2 regions of the Nonomuraea sp. NPDC050680 genome follow, and region 2 is predicted to be linked to the other one. Evidence: predicted binding sites of a transcription regulator. Region 2 holds the regulator's gene; the other holds the start of a gene.

Region 1 (7,838 bases), on a different contig from region 2:
TCCGCACCTCGTGGACGCCCTCGGCGTCCTCGGTGACGGTCCACGTCAGCTCGGCCGCCGCCGTCGCGGTCAGCTCCGTCGCGCCCGCGTGGAGGCGCAGATCGCGGGTCTCGCCCGGGGCCCGGTCGTGCGGCTGCCAGATCCCGGTCGTCGCGGTCACCGCCACTCCTGAATCACTGTCGCTCCTGGAGGGTGAAAAAGGTCTGGATGGCGACCGAGGCCGCGCCGCGCGCCCACTGCTCGAAGGGCCGGGGGCGCAGGAAGATCCGGCAGTCGGCCGCCGCCCCGAACGCCTGGCTCGCGAACGACCGGCTGATCTGCTCCTCGAACAGGTCGTAGGCCGCCAGCCCCTGTACGTCGCCCGTCACGATGATCCGCTCGGGCCCGATCAGGTTCGCCATGGCCGCCATGGCCAGCCCGATCGCGTGCCCCGCCCTGGCGAACACCTCGCGCGCCGCCACGTCGCCCGCGTGGGCGGCGTCGATGGCCGCGTCGATGGTCAGCGACGCGTCGCCGGTGGCCTCGCGGATCGCGGCCACGATGGGCGCGGTCCCGGCGATCGCCTCGACGCAGCCGCGTCCCCCGCAGTGGCACTCGGGCTCCTCGCCGCCGACCGGGACGTGCCCGATCTCCCCGGCGACGCCGTGCGAGCCGGCCACGATCCGGTCGTTCACCACCAGCCCGCAGCCGATCCCCACCCCCACCGTGACCACCGCGAACGACGACGCGCCGATGCCCTCGCCGAACCACTGCTCGGCCACGGTGAGGGACTTGACGTCGTTCTCGAGGGTGACCCGCAGGCCCGTCGCCTCGGCGGCCAGCCGGGCCAGCGGCACCTGCCGCCAGTTGAGGAAGGGGGAGTAGCGCACCACGCCGTGCGCCTTGTCCACGTCGCCCGACACGGCCAGGCCCAGCGCGTGGCAGCGCTCCCGGTAGGCCGGGTCGGCGGCGAGCAGCTCGGCCACGAGGTCGGCCAGCGTCGCCACCACGTCCTCGGGCGACGAGGCCGTCAGGGGGCGGTGCGCGGCGACGAGCACCTGGGCGCGCAGGTCGGTGACGACACCGATGAGCTCGTCGTCGGTGATCTTCACGCCGGTGAAGAACTCCCGGTCCGGCTTGATGGCCAGCGGGCTGGCCGGACGGCCCGCGCCGGGGCCCGGCCGGTCCGTGGCCTCCAGCTCTTCCAGATAGCCCGCCTCGATGAACGGGCGCGCCGCCTTGGTGACGGCGGCGGACGACAGCCCCGTCCGCCTGGCGATCTCCACCCGGGAGACCGGCCCCTGCGTCAGGACCATGGTGAACACGGTGGCCGCCGCGGGAGTGGTGAGCGGTGCAGGCATGATGGGCATCGTAACACTAATTAACTTCGTTAAGAATTGATTCGAAGGGCCCATCGATCTAGGCTCCGGGACATGCCTTCGGTGACCTTCGACGCGGCCAGCCGTACGTATCTGCTGCCCACCTCAACCACCAGCTACGTCCTCGGGCTCGACGCCGACGATACCCCCGTCCACCTGCACTGGGGGCCCCTGCTGACCCCGGAGCAGGCGGCGTCGCTGCCTCTCCCGGCGGCACCCGCCGCGAGCAGTTTCGACGGCGCCGGACCGGCCGAGGAACTCGGCACCGAGGCGGGCGCGCGCTTCGGCACTCCGTCGCTGCAGATCGCCTTTCCCGGCGGGGCCCGGGGCGTCGACTGGCGCCATCTCGGCCACACGATCGACGGGGGACACCTGACGGTCCGCTTCCGGGACGCCGTCCAGCCGTTCGAGGTGGACCTGCACTACCGGGTGCGTGGCGACGTCGTGGAACGGTGGACCGCGCTGCGCTCCGAGGTGCCCGTGACGATCCTGCGGTGCGACTCGGCCGCGTGGAGCGTTCCGCCGCTGCCCGGCTACCGGCTCAGCCACGCCGTCGGCGGGTGGAGCGCCGAGCACGGGCTGCGCCGTACCGACCTCACCGTGGGCGAGACGACGCTGACCAGCAGGAGGGGGCTGAGCAGCCACCACGCGAACCCGTGGCTCACCGTCGACGGCGGCGACGCGGGCGAACGCCACGGTGAGGTGTGGAGCTGCGCGCTCGCCTGGAGCGGCAGCTGGCGCATCACGCTCACCCGCGACCCCTCGGGGAGCGCGGGGTGGACGGGCGGGTTCGGCCACGAGGGCCTCACCTGGCGGCTGGAGCCGGGGGAGGAGTGGGTGACGCCGGTGTTCGCCGGCGTGTACGCGCCCGACGGGTTCGGCGGGGCCAGCCGCCGCTGGCACGAGCACGTCACCGGGTACGTGCTGCCCGAGCCGGACGAGCTGCGCCCGGTGGTCTACAACGCCTGGGAGGCCGTCGGGTTCGACGTGGCCGAGTCGAACCAGAAGGAGCTGGCCGCGCTCGCCGCCCGCGCCGGGGTGGAGCTGTTCGTCATGGACGACGCCTGGTTCGGCGGGCGCACCGGCGACAGCGCCGGGCTCGGCGACTGGTGGCCGAACCCGGACCGCTTCCCCGCCGGGCTGACACCGCTCATCGACGAGGTGCACCGGCTGGGCATGCGATTCGGCCTCTGGGTCGAGCCCGAGATGGTCAACCCCGACAGCGACCTCTACCGCGCCCACCCCGACTGGGTGCTGCACATGCCCGGCCGCCCGCGCACGCTGCTGCGCAACCAGCTGGTCCTCAACTTCGCCCGGCCCGACGTCGCGGACTGGGCGCACAAGTGGCTGCACCGTCTGGTCGGCGAGCACAGCGTGGACTTCCTGAAGTGGGACTTCAACCGGGCCTTCACCGAGGCGGGCTGGCCCGGCGCCGCCGACCAGGACCGGCTCTGGATCGACCACGTGCGAGCCGTCTACTCGATCATGGACCGGCTCCGCGCCGACCATCCGCACCTGCGCATCGAGGCGTGCGCGGGCGGCGGCGGCCGTACCGACCTGGGCATGCTCGCCCGTACCGACCAGGTGTGGACCTCCGACAACACCGACGCCCACGACCGCATCGCCATCCAGCACGGCTTCAGCCAGATCTACCCGGCCCGCGTGATGGCCGCCTGGGTGACCGACAGCCCGAACCCGCTCACCCGCCGCCCCACCCCGCTCAGCTTCCGCTTCCACGTCGCCATGGCCGGCGCGCTCGGCCTCGGCGGCGACCTGCTGAAGTGGAGCCCGGCCGAGCTGGCAGAGGCCGCCGCGCTGGTCGCCGTCTACAAGGACATCAGGCCCGTCGTCCAGCTCGGGCGGCAGGACAGGCTCGAGTACGGCGTGCAGTACACCTACGGCGACCGGACGGTCGTACTCGCCTGGCGGGGACCCGTCGCGCACGGGACGCCGCTCGTGCCGCTCCGCCTGGCCGGGCTCGACCCGCTGGGCCGCTACCGTGACGAGGACACCGGGCAGTCGCACCATGGAGCCCTGCTGATGTCGGCGGGCCTGCGGCTGGACCTGCCCCCGGGCGACTACGCCAGCGCACTGATCCGCCTGCGCTCGGTGTAGCCGGTCATCCGATCGATGAAAGGCCGCGCAGGGCGAGCTCGGCGGCGCGCACGGCCGACTTCTCCGCCTGCTCCAGCGACCCGCCCCGGTTGATGGTGGAGATGACCGCGAGCTTGACGGCGCCGATCAGCGCGCCCACGGCCGCGGCCGCGTCCACGTGGTCGAGCTCGCCGGGAAAGGCGTCCTCCAGCGCCCGCGCCAGCTGGAGCTGGTTGTCGAACAGCAGATGCAGCGCCCGTGCCTGCAAGGAGGGGACGGTCATGATGAGCCGCATCCGCAGGGGCACTTCCATGATGGAGAGGTCGTCGTCGCTCGCCCACCGCAGGCTCGCCCGTACGAGCCGCAGCAGCAGGTCGGCGACGCGCTCGCCGGGCTTCCTGGACGAGATCATCTCGACGGCCCGCGCCATGCGCGACGCGCCGTCGAAGAACAGCACGTCCTCCTTACTGGCGAAGTAGCTGAAGAACGTCCGCGTCGACACCTCGGCCTCGGCCGCGATCTCGGCCAGCGTGGTCTCCTCGAAGCCCTTCTCGTCGAACAGCCGGAGCGCGGCCTCGATCAGCGCCCGGCGTGTGCGCTGCTTCTTGCGCTCCCGTAGTCCCACCATGTCGGGAACTGTACCGCCGAACTTAGGGATTTTCATCCATTGAAGTTTTGCAGCGAATGAGGTTTTCTGGTGGAGTTGACCACGCGAAAGGAGTCACACCATGTCGGATCTGACCCTCACCACCACCCGCCAGCGCCCCTTCGATCCGCCCGACGAAATCGCCGAGCTACGAGAACAAACGCCGATCCACCGCATGACCTACGCCGACGGGCACCTCGGCTGGATCGTGACCGGCTACGCCGCCGCCCGCGCCGTGCTCGCCGACGCGCGCTTCAGCAACCGGCCCGAGCTCATCCACCCGCCGATCCCGGCCCGGATGCAGCTCGCGAAGGAACAGGGTTTCCGGGTGCCGCCCGGGTTCTTCCTGCGCATGGACGCCCCCGAGCACACCCGCTACCGCAAGCTCCTCACCGGCCAGTTCACCGTGCGCAGGATGAAGGAGCTGGAGCCGAGGATCGCCGAGATCACCGAGGCCTGCCTGGACGCCATGGAGGCCGCGGCCAAGCCGGTTGACCTGGTGCAGGAGTTCGCGCTGCCCATCCCGTCGCTGGTGATCTGCGAGCTGCTCGGGGTGCCGTACGAGGACCGGGCGCAGTTCCAGGAAGACACCAAGGTGCTCGTCAACCTGGAGACCAAGGCCGAGGACGCCGTCGGCGCGATGACCCGCATCTCCGCGTACCTGTACGGGCTGATCCAGCGCAAGCGCGCGAAGCCGGAGGGCGACCTGCTCAGCGGGCTGATCGAGAACGGCGAGCTGAACGACGAGGAGCTCACGGGCGTCGCGTTCCTGCTGCTGGTGGCCGGCCACGAGACGACCGCGAACATGCTCGGCCTCGGCACCTACGCGCTGCTCACCAACCCCGCCCAGCTCGCCCTCATGCGCGACGACCCGGCCGCGGTCGAGAACGGCGTCGAGGAGCTCCTGCGCTACCTCACGATCATCCACCTCGGTCCGGTCAGGAGCGCGCTGGAGGACGTCGAGATCGAGGGCCGGCTCGTCAAGGCCGGCGAATCGGTCACGATCCACCTCCCGGTGGCCAACCGCGATCCGTCCCGCTTTCCGGACGGCGACGCCCTCGACCTGGCCAGGCCCGCCACGGGCCACCTCACGTTCGGCCACGGCATCCACCAGTGTCTCGGCCAGCAGCTGGCCCGGGCCGAGATGCGCATCGCCTACCCGGCGCTCCTACGGCGCTTCCCCGGCCTACGCTTGGCCATATCACCGGAGGAGGTGCCGATGCGCTCGGATATGAGCATCTATGGTGTGCACCGCCTCCCTGTCACCTGGTAGGTCAATGATGGAGATCAAGGCAGACACGACGGTGTGCATCGGTGCGGGCATGTGCGCGCTGACGGTGCCGGCGATATTCGACCAGAGCGAGGAGGAGGGGACCGTGGTGGTCCTTGACTCCACCCCACCGGCCGAACTGGAAGACGCCGTCCGCCGCGCTGTGACGCTGTGCCCGTCAGGCGCCATCTCGGTGGTCTGAGGCAGCCGCCCGCACGGGTTTTCGATTTGCTGGGTTCTCTGCGTCGACGGCGGGTGCCTTCTTGCCGTACGGACTGGACGGCCGTCTTACGGCTTGCCCGGCCCGAACCGCCCCCGCCGTCGCCGCGACCGTCTTCTGGCGCGATCGTCTATCGGCCCTCGGTTGCCGATACCCAGCGCGGACGCGCCACTTTCGCGGACCAGCTGGGCCCGGACCGCTGACTGCGGACCTCTGGGTGCCCCCGAGCTTGCTACCCGCTTCTGTGCTGCCCGCTGCTACGCCCTCTCACGTGTCCCTGCGTGTCTTCTGCGCATCCCCTCACCCCGTCCCAGCCCGTCCCGCTGCACGTCAATCGGCGTATCGTCCTCCCTCCCTCACACTGATCGAATCTGTGTTCGTAGAACAGGTTGACACCGAGCGTGATCGAAATTATGTTCGACCTAGTGACGTGAGGCTCGCGGCTCACGTCGTAGGACCTGGTCGCGGGCCGTTCGCTTCCCCCAAGCGAGACCCGCGATCAGGCTCCAGGGCGAAGGGCGTGTCCTCGTCGTCGGCGGAGACGAGTGGGCGCGTCCTGGCCGGACGGGGTGCGGGGAAGCTCCTCGTCCGGCCAGCCCGGCGGAATTGTCGGTGGGGTCTGCGAACCTTGGCTTCACCGGCGGAGACGCCGGGAGCCGCCATGACTCCAAGGAGGCGCGCAAGATGGCACCAAGGCTCAGCGACACGCAGGGGCCCCGGCTGTCGCCCGCGGTTAGGGCGCACCTGACGGATTCACATTCCTGCCTGGCGGAGGCGACAGCAGCTCGCACCCCGGCATCCCGATACGTGGCAGCGCACCTGGCAGCCCTGCGAGCGGCGGCGGCGATCCTGGCCGCCCGCCCGCGCCCGATGGAAGGCCGCAGGCGCCGCCTGCGCAGCGCCTGGGAGCTGCTCCCGGAGGCGGAGCCCAAGCTCGCGGAATGGGCCGCCTACTTCTCGGTGAGCGCCGCCAAGCGCGCCGCCGCCGAGGCCGGCATGGTCCGTGGCGTCAGCGCCGCTGACGCGGACGAGCTCCTGGCCGAAGCCGACACCTTCGTCGCCGTAGTCCAGGACATCCTGGGCGTCCCTGCTCAACCCCAACTCCCGGTCGAGGTCCCCCTGGCCGGCTGACCACACCGCTCGCGCCGCCGCCATCGGCGGCGAGTGGGCAGCCGGACAACCCGAACACGAGCGAACACACCGACCCAGGCGAGGGCCAGCAGACCATCCCGACCATGGACGACCACGCCAACCCGGTGGAAGCAGAGCACGACGCCTGAAGCATGCGCAAAAACGCGGGTGCAGCGAGGACGCACCGGACGCAACCGCGCGGCGACGAAGGCGAGTTGTGTTCCGCCTTCGTCGCCGCGTCGATCTGCTCTGCCCCGAGTGCTCCTGTCCGCTCTACGCGCCTCAACCTGCTCGCTCGGTGTCGCACCACGCCCGATGTACGTGTCCCGCCATGCTCGGTGCGCGGGTCTCCTGACCTGCTCGCTCCGCGGGGCCCGGCCTGCTCGCTCCGCGGGGCCCGGCCTGCTCGGCGTACGAGTCCCGGCCGGGCTGCGCGTACGTCCTCAGCGGCGCGTCAGGGGGTGGTTCACATCGGATCGCACAGCGGTACGGTGCTGTAATCCTCGCCGTTCACCGGCCGGATGTCCTGCCAGCGCACCCACTGGGCCTGGCCCATGTGCTCGGTGCCGTCGTCGGTGTTCAGCGTCTGCGGGGGCCATAGCAGGAATCCCCACCGCTCTCCTTCCGTATCGCCCCACGCCAGCAGATAACGCGCTTCGCCGCCGTCGCCGGTGGTCGAGAACGTCGTCGCGGCATGTTCGACGATCGGCGGCCGCCACAACCCTGGTAGGCCTTTCGTGTCGAGATGCATTGATCCATTATACGAACTGGCGTTCGATATTGCTAGGAAAAGTGCCGTCTCCCTGGCTCTGTCTGGGCGAACGCGGTGGGCCTCTGGGCGGCCGGACTCCGCTGGACCTGCGCGACTGGACCTGCGTGTGTGGTCGTGTGGACGCGGTGGAGGTGCGGATACGCGCGAGGGTGTGCGGCTGGGCCCGCGCTGTGAATGTGCCCCGGGATGGGCGTGGGCGTGCGGAGGACCGTGTTCGGCAGGCTTGGGCGGGGGTGTGCCGCTGGGCTCGCGCCGGTGAACTCGCGCGGCGGGACCTACGGAATCGCGAAGAGGCTTCGGGGCCGCGAAGAGCCGGCAGGCACGGCGATTGGCAGCGTGCGTCGCGA
Region 2 (7,838 bases):
CTGCCTCCTGGACAGACGGGTCCGATCCGCAGGCAGACCGCCCTTACGCCGGGGGCGCGGGTACGAACCCGGCACCTCACGGGCCCGGCCCCCGGATCGGCTCTCTGCCTCGCGGGACCGAACGTCCGGATCGCGAATAAACCCCTCCGCACGGCCGTCGCTCGCCCGAAGTGACGAGTTCCCGTGCTCCAGCGATCGCCCGACTTCCGCTGAGCCTCCGGACTCCACCGGGTGTTGCCCGGTCGTGCCCGTAGGTCGTACTCCTCCACCAGGCGGTGGTGTGTGGTCGGCGTCAGGGCGGGGCGGGGGCACCAGCCACAGGCGCGGTCTTCCCTGCGCCGCGGTCCGACGGCTGAGAGGCCCTCTGCCAGACGACCCGCCCCCGGCACGTACGCTGCCTCCCCCCGGACGGCCGCCGCTGCCGTATTCGGGACGACCCCCGCCCGCGCGTCCAGGCCGTGCCCCGCCTTCCCTGCCCAAACGGCCTCCGTCTCCACCCTCGCGAAGGCTCCCGCCCCCAGTCCGTAGACGGCCCACATCCCCGGTTCCGGAACGGGTCCCGCTCGCTATCCCGAAACGACCTTCTGGTCCCGGGGCAGCGGACCCCCGACCGCCAGGCCCCGGACCGGCCGATCCCGGGCCGACAGACGCCGGGCCAACAGACGCCGGGCCAACAGACGGCGGGCCAACAGACGGCGGGCCAACAGACGGCGGGCCAACAGACGGCGGGCCAGCAGGCCCTGGACCGACGGACCCCGGAGCCCGGTTGTCATAGTTGTCACATTTATTCGGGCGTTCGCGATCTGGTCGGTCGGCGGAATCGCCGCCCCGGCAACCGTCCCCCCGGTCGTCACCTGTGTCGCCGCCCCCTGCCATCGGTCGCCGGGTGGCGTCTGCCAGGAGGGTGAGTCGCTTGACGTCGTCGCTGGTGGCATCTGTGATGGTGGTCGCTCGCATGTTTGACCTCCCAGCCGTCCCGGCCCGAAAAAAGGCCCAATAAAGATCGGCAAATCGAACACGGTGTCGATCGAACTCCCGTACGATGTTGTACACCAAGCTGCCAACAATTTCGAGGAAGACTCGAACAATTGTTTGAAGATGATCTTCAACAGCGATACGGTCGCTGTGTGCGACACGAAGACCACGGACCGGGAGATTCGCCGGTGAGGCGGGCCGCCGGGCGAGGAGGCAGATCATGAGCGATCGGGATGACACCAACGGGGTCAGTGACCTCGCGGTGCGTCGGCGTGACTCCCTGGGACTGACGCCCAGGCAACGCAAGATCCTCGAGGTGATTCGCGACTCGGTCCAACAGCGGGGCTACCCGCCGTCCATGCGCGAGATCGGCGAGGCCGTGCAACTGACGAGCACGTCCAGCGTGTCGCACCAGTTGACGGCGTTGCAGCGCAAGGGCTACCTGAGACGCGACCCCCACCGGCCCCGCGCGCTCGAGGTTCGTCTGCCCGGGGAGCCCGCGCTCTGGGTCGATCCCGACACCGCCAATGAGTCCGACGCCCCGGTGAACAGGCCCACGGCCGCCTATGTGCCGCTGGTCGGCCGGATCGCCGCTGGCGGCCCGATCCTCGCCGAGGAGAGCGTCGAAGACGTCTTCGCCCTGCCCAAGCAGTTGGTCGGTGAAGGCACCCTCTTCCTCTTGCAGGTCGCCGGTGATTCGATGATCGACGCCGCCATCGCCGACGGCGACTGGGTCGTCGTCCGCCAGCAGCCGGTCGCGGAGAGCGGCGACATCGTGGCGGCCATGATCGAGGGCGAGGCCACAGTGAAGACGTTCAAGCGCAAGGACGGCCACGTCTGGCTGGTGCCGCACAACGCCAACTACGACCCGATCCCCGGCGACGAGGCCAGCGTCCTCGGCAAGGTCGTAGCGGTCCTCCGCCGCCTCTGACGCCGCACACGCTTCCGGGCGCATGAAGATCATGCGCCCGGAGCGCTGTAGGTGTGTCTTATGGGTGGTCATGGACCATACACATGTATGACGGGTATCGACCGTACGGGTGGCTGATGGGCATGGCAGGAAGACGCCACTCCTGTGATCCACGAGCGGTTGGTGCTGTTTCACCACCAGCCACCTCCTGGGCCTGCCATCGACGAGCGTCCGAGCATTTCGGCGAAGCTGTTGCTCTTGGTCGACAACGCATCTACCAGGGGCTTCTCTGCTTGTAGATCTAGCTCAGGAGCTCGCAATAAGCCTGTGACCTGCCGCTTCAGGGCGAAAAGGGCTCGCCGAAGTGAATATCTATTGCCGCAGATGCAGAAATTGGTGCGGCGCGCGGTTAGGTTTATGGCGTAACCGATGAACGTGGACCCTCGCTTTCCTCGGAAACGAGCACTGTGATACTGTCGTTCTCAGTTGCAGTTGTGGTTCCCAAAGACTTCAAGTGCCCTCGCCGGCGTCCTGTGCCGGTGGTGGCACTTTTGTATTGCCGGTGCTTTTCCGGACGGGGCAATCATCGCGGCGACGCGAGGCTCGCACGGAGCGAGCCTTACGGGCACTGCCCCGAAGGAGATACAAAATGGCTACTGGCACAGTGAAGTGGTTCAACGCGGAAAAGGGTTTCGGCTTCATCGAGCAGGATGGTGGCGGCGCTGACGTCTTCGCCCACTACTCGAACATCGCCGCCCAGGGCTACCGCGAGCTCCAGGAAGGCCAGAAGGTGAGCTTCGACGTCACGCAAGGCCAGAAGGGGCCGCAGGCGGAGAACATCGTTCCCGCCTGACACTGACGTACCACGCAGCTGGGGCCCGCGCCGTAGGGTGCGGGCCCCAGCGCGCTGCTTTTGTGGTACCCGATGTGCCGTGACGGCCTCACAAACCGCGAAGAACAACATGTCCGTTCTTCCGCCGCACACCGATGCACCCCTGATGGCTCCGGTTCGGGCATAAGCCCGCCCCAGTCCTACGGCCCGGCATCGCCGCCATTCTTTCCGGCGAATGCCGACCATTTCGAGGTACGAGGCCAGGCTGTTTTCCGCCGACTCGACTCGTCTTTTCTTCGGCTCGTGCTCGCTGTTCTTGTGCCGCTCATCGCGTCGAGAATCACCTGACACGTGCCGCATCAAGGAAGGTTCTGCATGAACCGTGCAACTCGCACACACGACCGCTACTCCCCGACCCGTACGGGCGGCTCTGCCAACCCCGGCAGGGGCGGCCGATTCGGCTCGCCGGCTCAGGGCCGTTCAGGCGCCCCCAGTCGTTCCGGCTACGGGCGGCGGCCCGCCGCGCTCCAGGGGGAGTTCGCGCTGCCGGTCACCGTCACCCCGGCCCTGCCCGCCGCCGCGACATTCGCTGAACTGAAGATGCCGCCCGCGCTGCTGACGATGCTCACCAGCCTGGGCATGAATGAACCGTTCCCGATCCAGGCGGCCACGCTGCCGAACTCCCTGGCCGGCCGGGACGTCCTGGGGCGGGGGCGCACCGGATCAGGCAAGACACTCGCCTTCGGCCTGGCCCTGCTCGTCCGCACCTCCGGACAGCGCGCCGAATCGCGGCAGCCGCTTGCCCTGATCCTCGTCCCTACTCGGGAACTGGCCCAACAGGTCACCGACGCACTCACCCCGTACGCCCGATCACTGAAGCTGCGGCTGGCCACCATCGTTGGCGGCATGTCAATCGGCCAGCAGGCAAATGCGCTGCGCAGCGGTGCCGAGGTCGTCGTTGCGACCCCGGGACGGCTCAGGGATCTCATCGAGCGCGGCGACTGCCGCCTGGACCAGGTCGGCATCACCGTGCTGGACGAGGCCGACCAGATGGCCGACATGGGCTTCATGCCGCAGATCACCCACCTGCTCGACAAGGTGCGCCCAGGGGGCCAGCGGATGCTGTTCTCCGCCACTCTGGACCGCAACGTCGACCTACTGGTCCGCCGCTATCTGACAGACCCGGTGGTCCATTCGGTTGACCCCTCGGCGGGCGCGGTCACCACGATGGAGCACCACGTGCTGCACATCCAAGGCACCGACAAGCAGGCCACCACCGTGGAGATCGCTGCTCGCGACGGCCGGGTGATCATGTTCCTGGACACCAAGCACGCTGTGGACCGGCTCACCGAACACCTACTGAACAGCGGAGTACGCGCCGCCGCGCTACACGGGGGCAAGTCCCAGCCCCAGCGCACCCGTACCCTCGCCCAGTTCAAGACCGGCCACGTCACGGTGCTGGTGGCGACCAACGTCGCGGCCCGCGGCATCCACGTCGACAACCTCGACCTCGTCGTCAACGTCGACCCGCCAAGCGACCACAAGGACTACCTGCACCGCGGCGGCCGCACCGCCCGCGCCGGCGAGTCCGGCAGCGTCGTCACCCTGGTCCTGCCCAACCAGCGCCGTGACATGACCCGCCTGATGGCCGACGCCGGTATCGTCCCGCAGACCAGCCAGGTCCGCTCGGGCGAGGCTGAACTAAGGCGTATCACAGGCGCCCAGGCGCCCTCTGGGATCCCCGTGACCATCACCGCACCGGTGGTGAATCGTCGGGCAGGACGGAACGGCCGACGATCCAGGTAGCAGTGGGTGACCGCCTCGCACAAGACCAGGTGCAGACCTGTACCGCGTCATAATGCAGCCACGACGGCTCTGAGCTGAGGTTCGACTGGGCCGATCGGGCTGCTCGCGCGGCACTGGCCCGGTGATTGCCGGCGATACTGCGCGCTCTGCGGCCGGTCACCCCGGCAACTTTGCCGGCATGGCATCGTCGTCCGCTGCGACGGGCCTGGACCTACCCGCATCGGCCCTGACGTCCAGGAACGACTGCGGAGCTTCGGGACCTGTTCATTCGCCTCGCGCGGGAGAACCCAGCGTGGGGCCATCGACGGGTGCACGGGGAAGCGGCGCGGCTTTACTTCCAGGTCAGCGAGGCGACCGTGCGGCGCATCATGCGCTCCCACCGAGACCGGGCTGGGCGGCGAGACGGGGTGGCCGTGGGACGGGGTGGCCGTGGGACGGGGTGGCCGTGGGACGGGGTGGCCGTGGGACGGGGTGGCCGTGGGACGGGGTGGCCAGAAACCCGGTGGTTTCTAGAATGGCCGCGTGACCGACATAAAGCGGGCAGAAGACCTCAAGGCAACACACGACGGATTCAAGTGGGCCAAAGCCGCCCCCGGCGTCATCCCCGCCTGGATCGCCGACATGGATCTCCCCACCGCCCCAGAAGTCGTCAACGCCCTCCAACGGCGGGCCCACGGTGACCTCGGCTACCCCACCTGGCTGGACGATCCCCGCTGTGGCCCCCTGGCCGAGGCGTTCGTTGAGCGGATGGCCGGTCGGTACGGCTGGGAGCCGGAGGTCGAGTATGTGCGGAGTTATTCCGACATCAACCAAGCGCTCCAGGTGCTCCTCCACGTATGGACCCGCCCCGGCGATGGCGTGGCCGTGCATACCCCCGCCTATCCCCCGTTCCTCGGCACGCTGGAGACCATGAACCGGCCGCTGTATCCCCTGCAGCTGAGCGCTGACGGGGACTCGTGGCGGTTCGAGGTGCCCGATCTGTCCGGGTGCAAGGTGCTGCTGCTGGTCAACCCGCACAACCCCACGGGCCGGGTCTTCACCCCCGAGGAGCTGACCGAGCTGGCGGAGCACGCCGAGCGTCATGACCTGCTCGTCATCTCCGACGAGATCCACGCCGACCTCGCCTACGCCCCCAACCAGCACATCCCGTTCGCCACCATCCTGCCCGAGCGGACCGTCACGCTCACCTCTGCCACCAAGGCGTTCAATCTCGGCGGCATCCGGTGCTCGGTCGCCCACGTCGGCTCGCCGGAGCTGCGTAAGGTTCTCGACGCGCAGCCGCCCTTCGTGTTCGGCTCGGCCAATCTGTTCGGCGTGGAGGCGACGGTGGCGGCCTGGCGGCACGGCGATGCCTGGCTTGAGGAGACTCGGGCGCTGTTGGACAGGAATCGCCGGACGATCGCCGACCGCCTGCCCGAGGGGGTCGGTTACCGCATCCCGGAGGCCACCTACCTGGCCTGGCTCGACTACGGCCGCCCAGGCGTACAGGAAACGCTCGAACGTGACGCGAAGGTCATGCTGAGCGATGGCGCCACGTTCGGGCCCGGCGGCGAGCACTCCGTACGGCTGAACTTCGCCACCACCGAGCCCGTCCTGACCGAGATCCTGGACCGGATCACACAGACCGGAACACCATCAGTCGGCCTATGACCTCACCCCGCCGAGCGAGTTCAGGGCGAGCCGCATGGTCTCAGGGGAAGGTCAGAAGCGAGGGAAGTCCGTCTCCCCGACCCCCGGCGGCCCGGCGCCCACCGAGTCCTTCTTCAAGGCCTCTTCCACCAGGTACTCCAGCCGCGCGGTGATAGCCCCCTGAATCAGTACAAGGGCGAGGGACAACCGCCACCCCACCTTGATGGAGGCCAGCCGGGCAGCCGGGTTGACGGACGCGACCAGGCGCAGCGCCGCGATCACCCCCAGCTCGCCCATGGTCGTCCAGAACGCGTACGAGTGCAGCCGGTTCAGCTGCCGCACCGCGTCCTGCAACCCGACGGCCCGGCCCGCGGCGTAGTCGGCGAGCTGGACACCCGCGGTGACGAAGTCCCGTAGCTTCTGGTCGGCCACGTCCTTGGCGCCGCCGTGCCATGCTGCCGCCAGCGCCTCCAGCTTCATCGGGTCCCCGGCCCCGAAGGTCTCGCTCAGAGAGTTGGCGGCGTGGCGCCAGGCCGCGATGGCCTCGTCGACCTTCTCGTCGTGCCAGGTCACGGTGGCCAGCCAGAGCATGAGCCCGGTTCCGGCCGTGATCGACATCGTGGCGGCGACCTTGAGCATGGACAGCGTGCGCTGGCTCAGGTTCGCCATCTTCGCCGCCTCGGCCGACAGGTTCGCGATCCCGGCGGCCGAGCCGCGCTGGAGGTAGGAGGACGCCTCCGCCAGCCGGAGGAGGGTCACAGCCGTGGTGCCAAGCGACGTGAGGCCATATCCCACGCCGTTCCGGACTTCCGACTCCGGCGACGGCGCGTCGCCGCGTACGAGAGGCTGCCGGTGGCCGCCAACGGCAAGGACCGCGCGCATGACGTCGTTGGAGGCCCGCACATACCCGTCGGCGGTGAGTTTCAGGTTGCGCGAGATGCCCTCGGCCGACTCCACGCCGCGCCGCACCCGGCTGTTGAACTCGTCGCCGGCCTGGTTGTGGCGGTCTCTCGCCGCACCACCGGCGATGCCGAACGTCCCCAAGGGGAGCTCTGGGACGGCGAGCTTTTCCAGGGCCTTCCGGATGTCCCGGGCATTCAGTCCGGTTTCCCGGATACCGCTCTGACGATAGGCGAGAGGTTCCACCGTCTTACGCCCGAAGAAGGGAGTCAGCGGCCACGCCCTTGAGCGACAGCCCAGCGGCGTCACTCCGGCCATACGCGAAGGACTTCATGAGATCAACTCTGCCTACAGGATCCGCTCCGATCGTCATAGGAGCGGATCCCGTGATGACTCCGTTATGTCGCGAGAGACGGCAGATCGGGAGGTATGACCGCCGGGTGCTCGATCTCCGTTATGTCGCGAAGTTATGTCGCGAGGTCATGCCGCGAGGTCATGCCGCGAGGTCATGCCGCGAGGTCATGCCGCGAGGTTATGCCGCGAGGTTATGTCGCGAGCGGCGGCAGGTCCGGAGGTGTGGCCGCCGGGTGCTCGGTCAGGGCGGCGAGCGCGAGTTCGACCGCTTTCTCCAGCTGCGGATCACGGCCCGCCACCCGGTCCTGCGGCGCGATGACCACCTCGATGTCGGGGTCGACGCCGTAGTTCTCCACGCCCCAGCCCTGCCCGGCCAGCCAGAACGAGTAGCGGGGCTGGGTCACCACCGTCCCGTCCACCAGCGAGTAGCGC

The links. The regulator LexA, encoded in region 2, represses DNA repair genes until DNA is damaged. The targets are predictions, from matches to a motif close to TCGAACANNTGTTCGA.
Region 1: a site for LexA is predicted at 5,994-6,009, ahead of AB0H88_RS01385 (SAV_6107 family HEPN domain-containing protein). Genes of this name have one in related genera too.

What each region holds. Positions count from the first base shown of each region.
Region 1 covers NZ_JBFAIF010000001.1:290,318-298,155, reverse strand. The annotation lists gene AB0H88_RS01415 (alpha-galactosidase) at 1-160, opposite strand, end outside; gene AB0H88_RS01410 (ROK family transcriptional regulator) at 174-1,340, opposite strand; gene AB0H88_RS01405 (alpha-galactosidase) at 1,413-3,473, shown strand; gene AB0H88_RS01400 (helix-turn-helix domain-containing protein) at 3,478-4,080, opposite strand; gene AB0H88_RS01395 (cytochrome P450) at 4,181-5,371, shown strand; gene AB0H88_RS01390 (ferredoxin) at 5,379-5,570, shown strand; gene AB0H88_RS01385 (SAV_6107 family HEPN domain-containing protein) at 6,273-6,719, shown strand; gene AB0H88_RS01380 (hypothetical protein) at 7,186-7,470, opposite strand.
Region 2 covers NZ_JBFAIF010000007.1:176,749-184,586, reverse strand. The annotation lists gene lexA (transcriptional repressor LexA) at 1,196-1,906, shown strand; gene AB0H88_RS25215 (cold-shock protein) at 2,535-2,738, shown strand; gene AB0H88_RS25210 (DEAD/DEAH box helicase) at 3,093-4,523, shown strand; gene AB0H88_RS25205 (aminotransferase class I/II-fold pyridoxal phosphate-dependent enzyme) at 5,046-6,173, shown strand; gene AB0H88_RS25200 (hypothetical protein) at 6,225-7,196, opposite strand; gene AB0H88_RS25195 (PDZ domain-containing protein) at 7,598-7,838, opposite strand, start outside.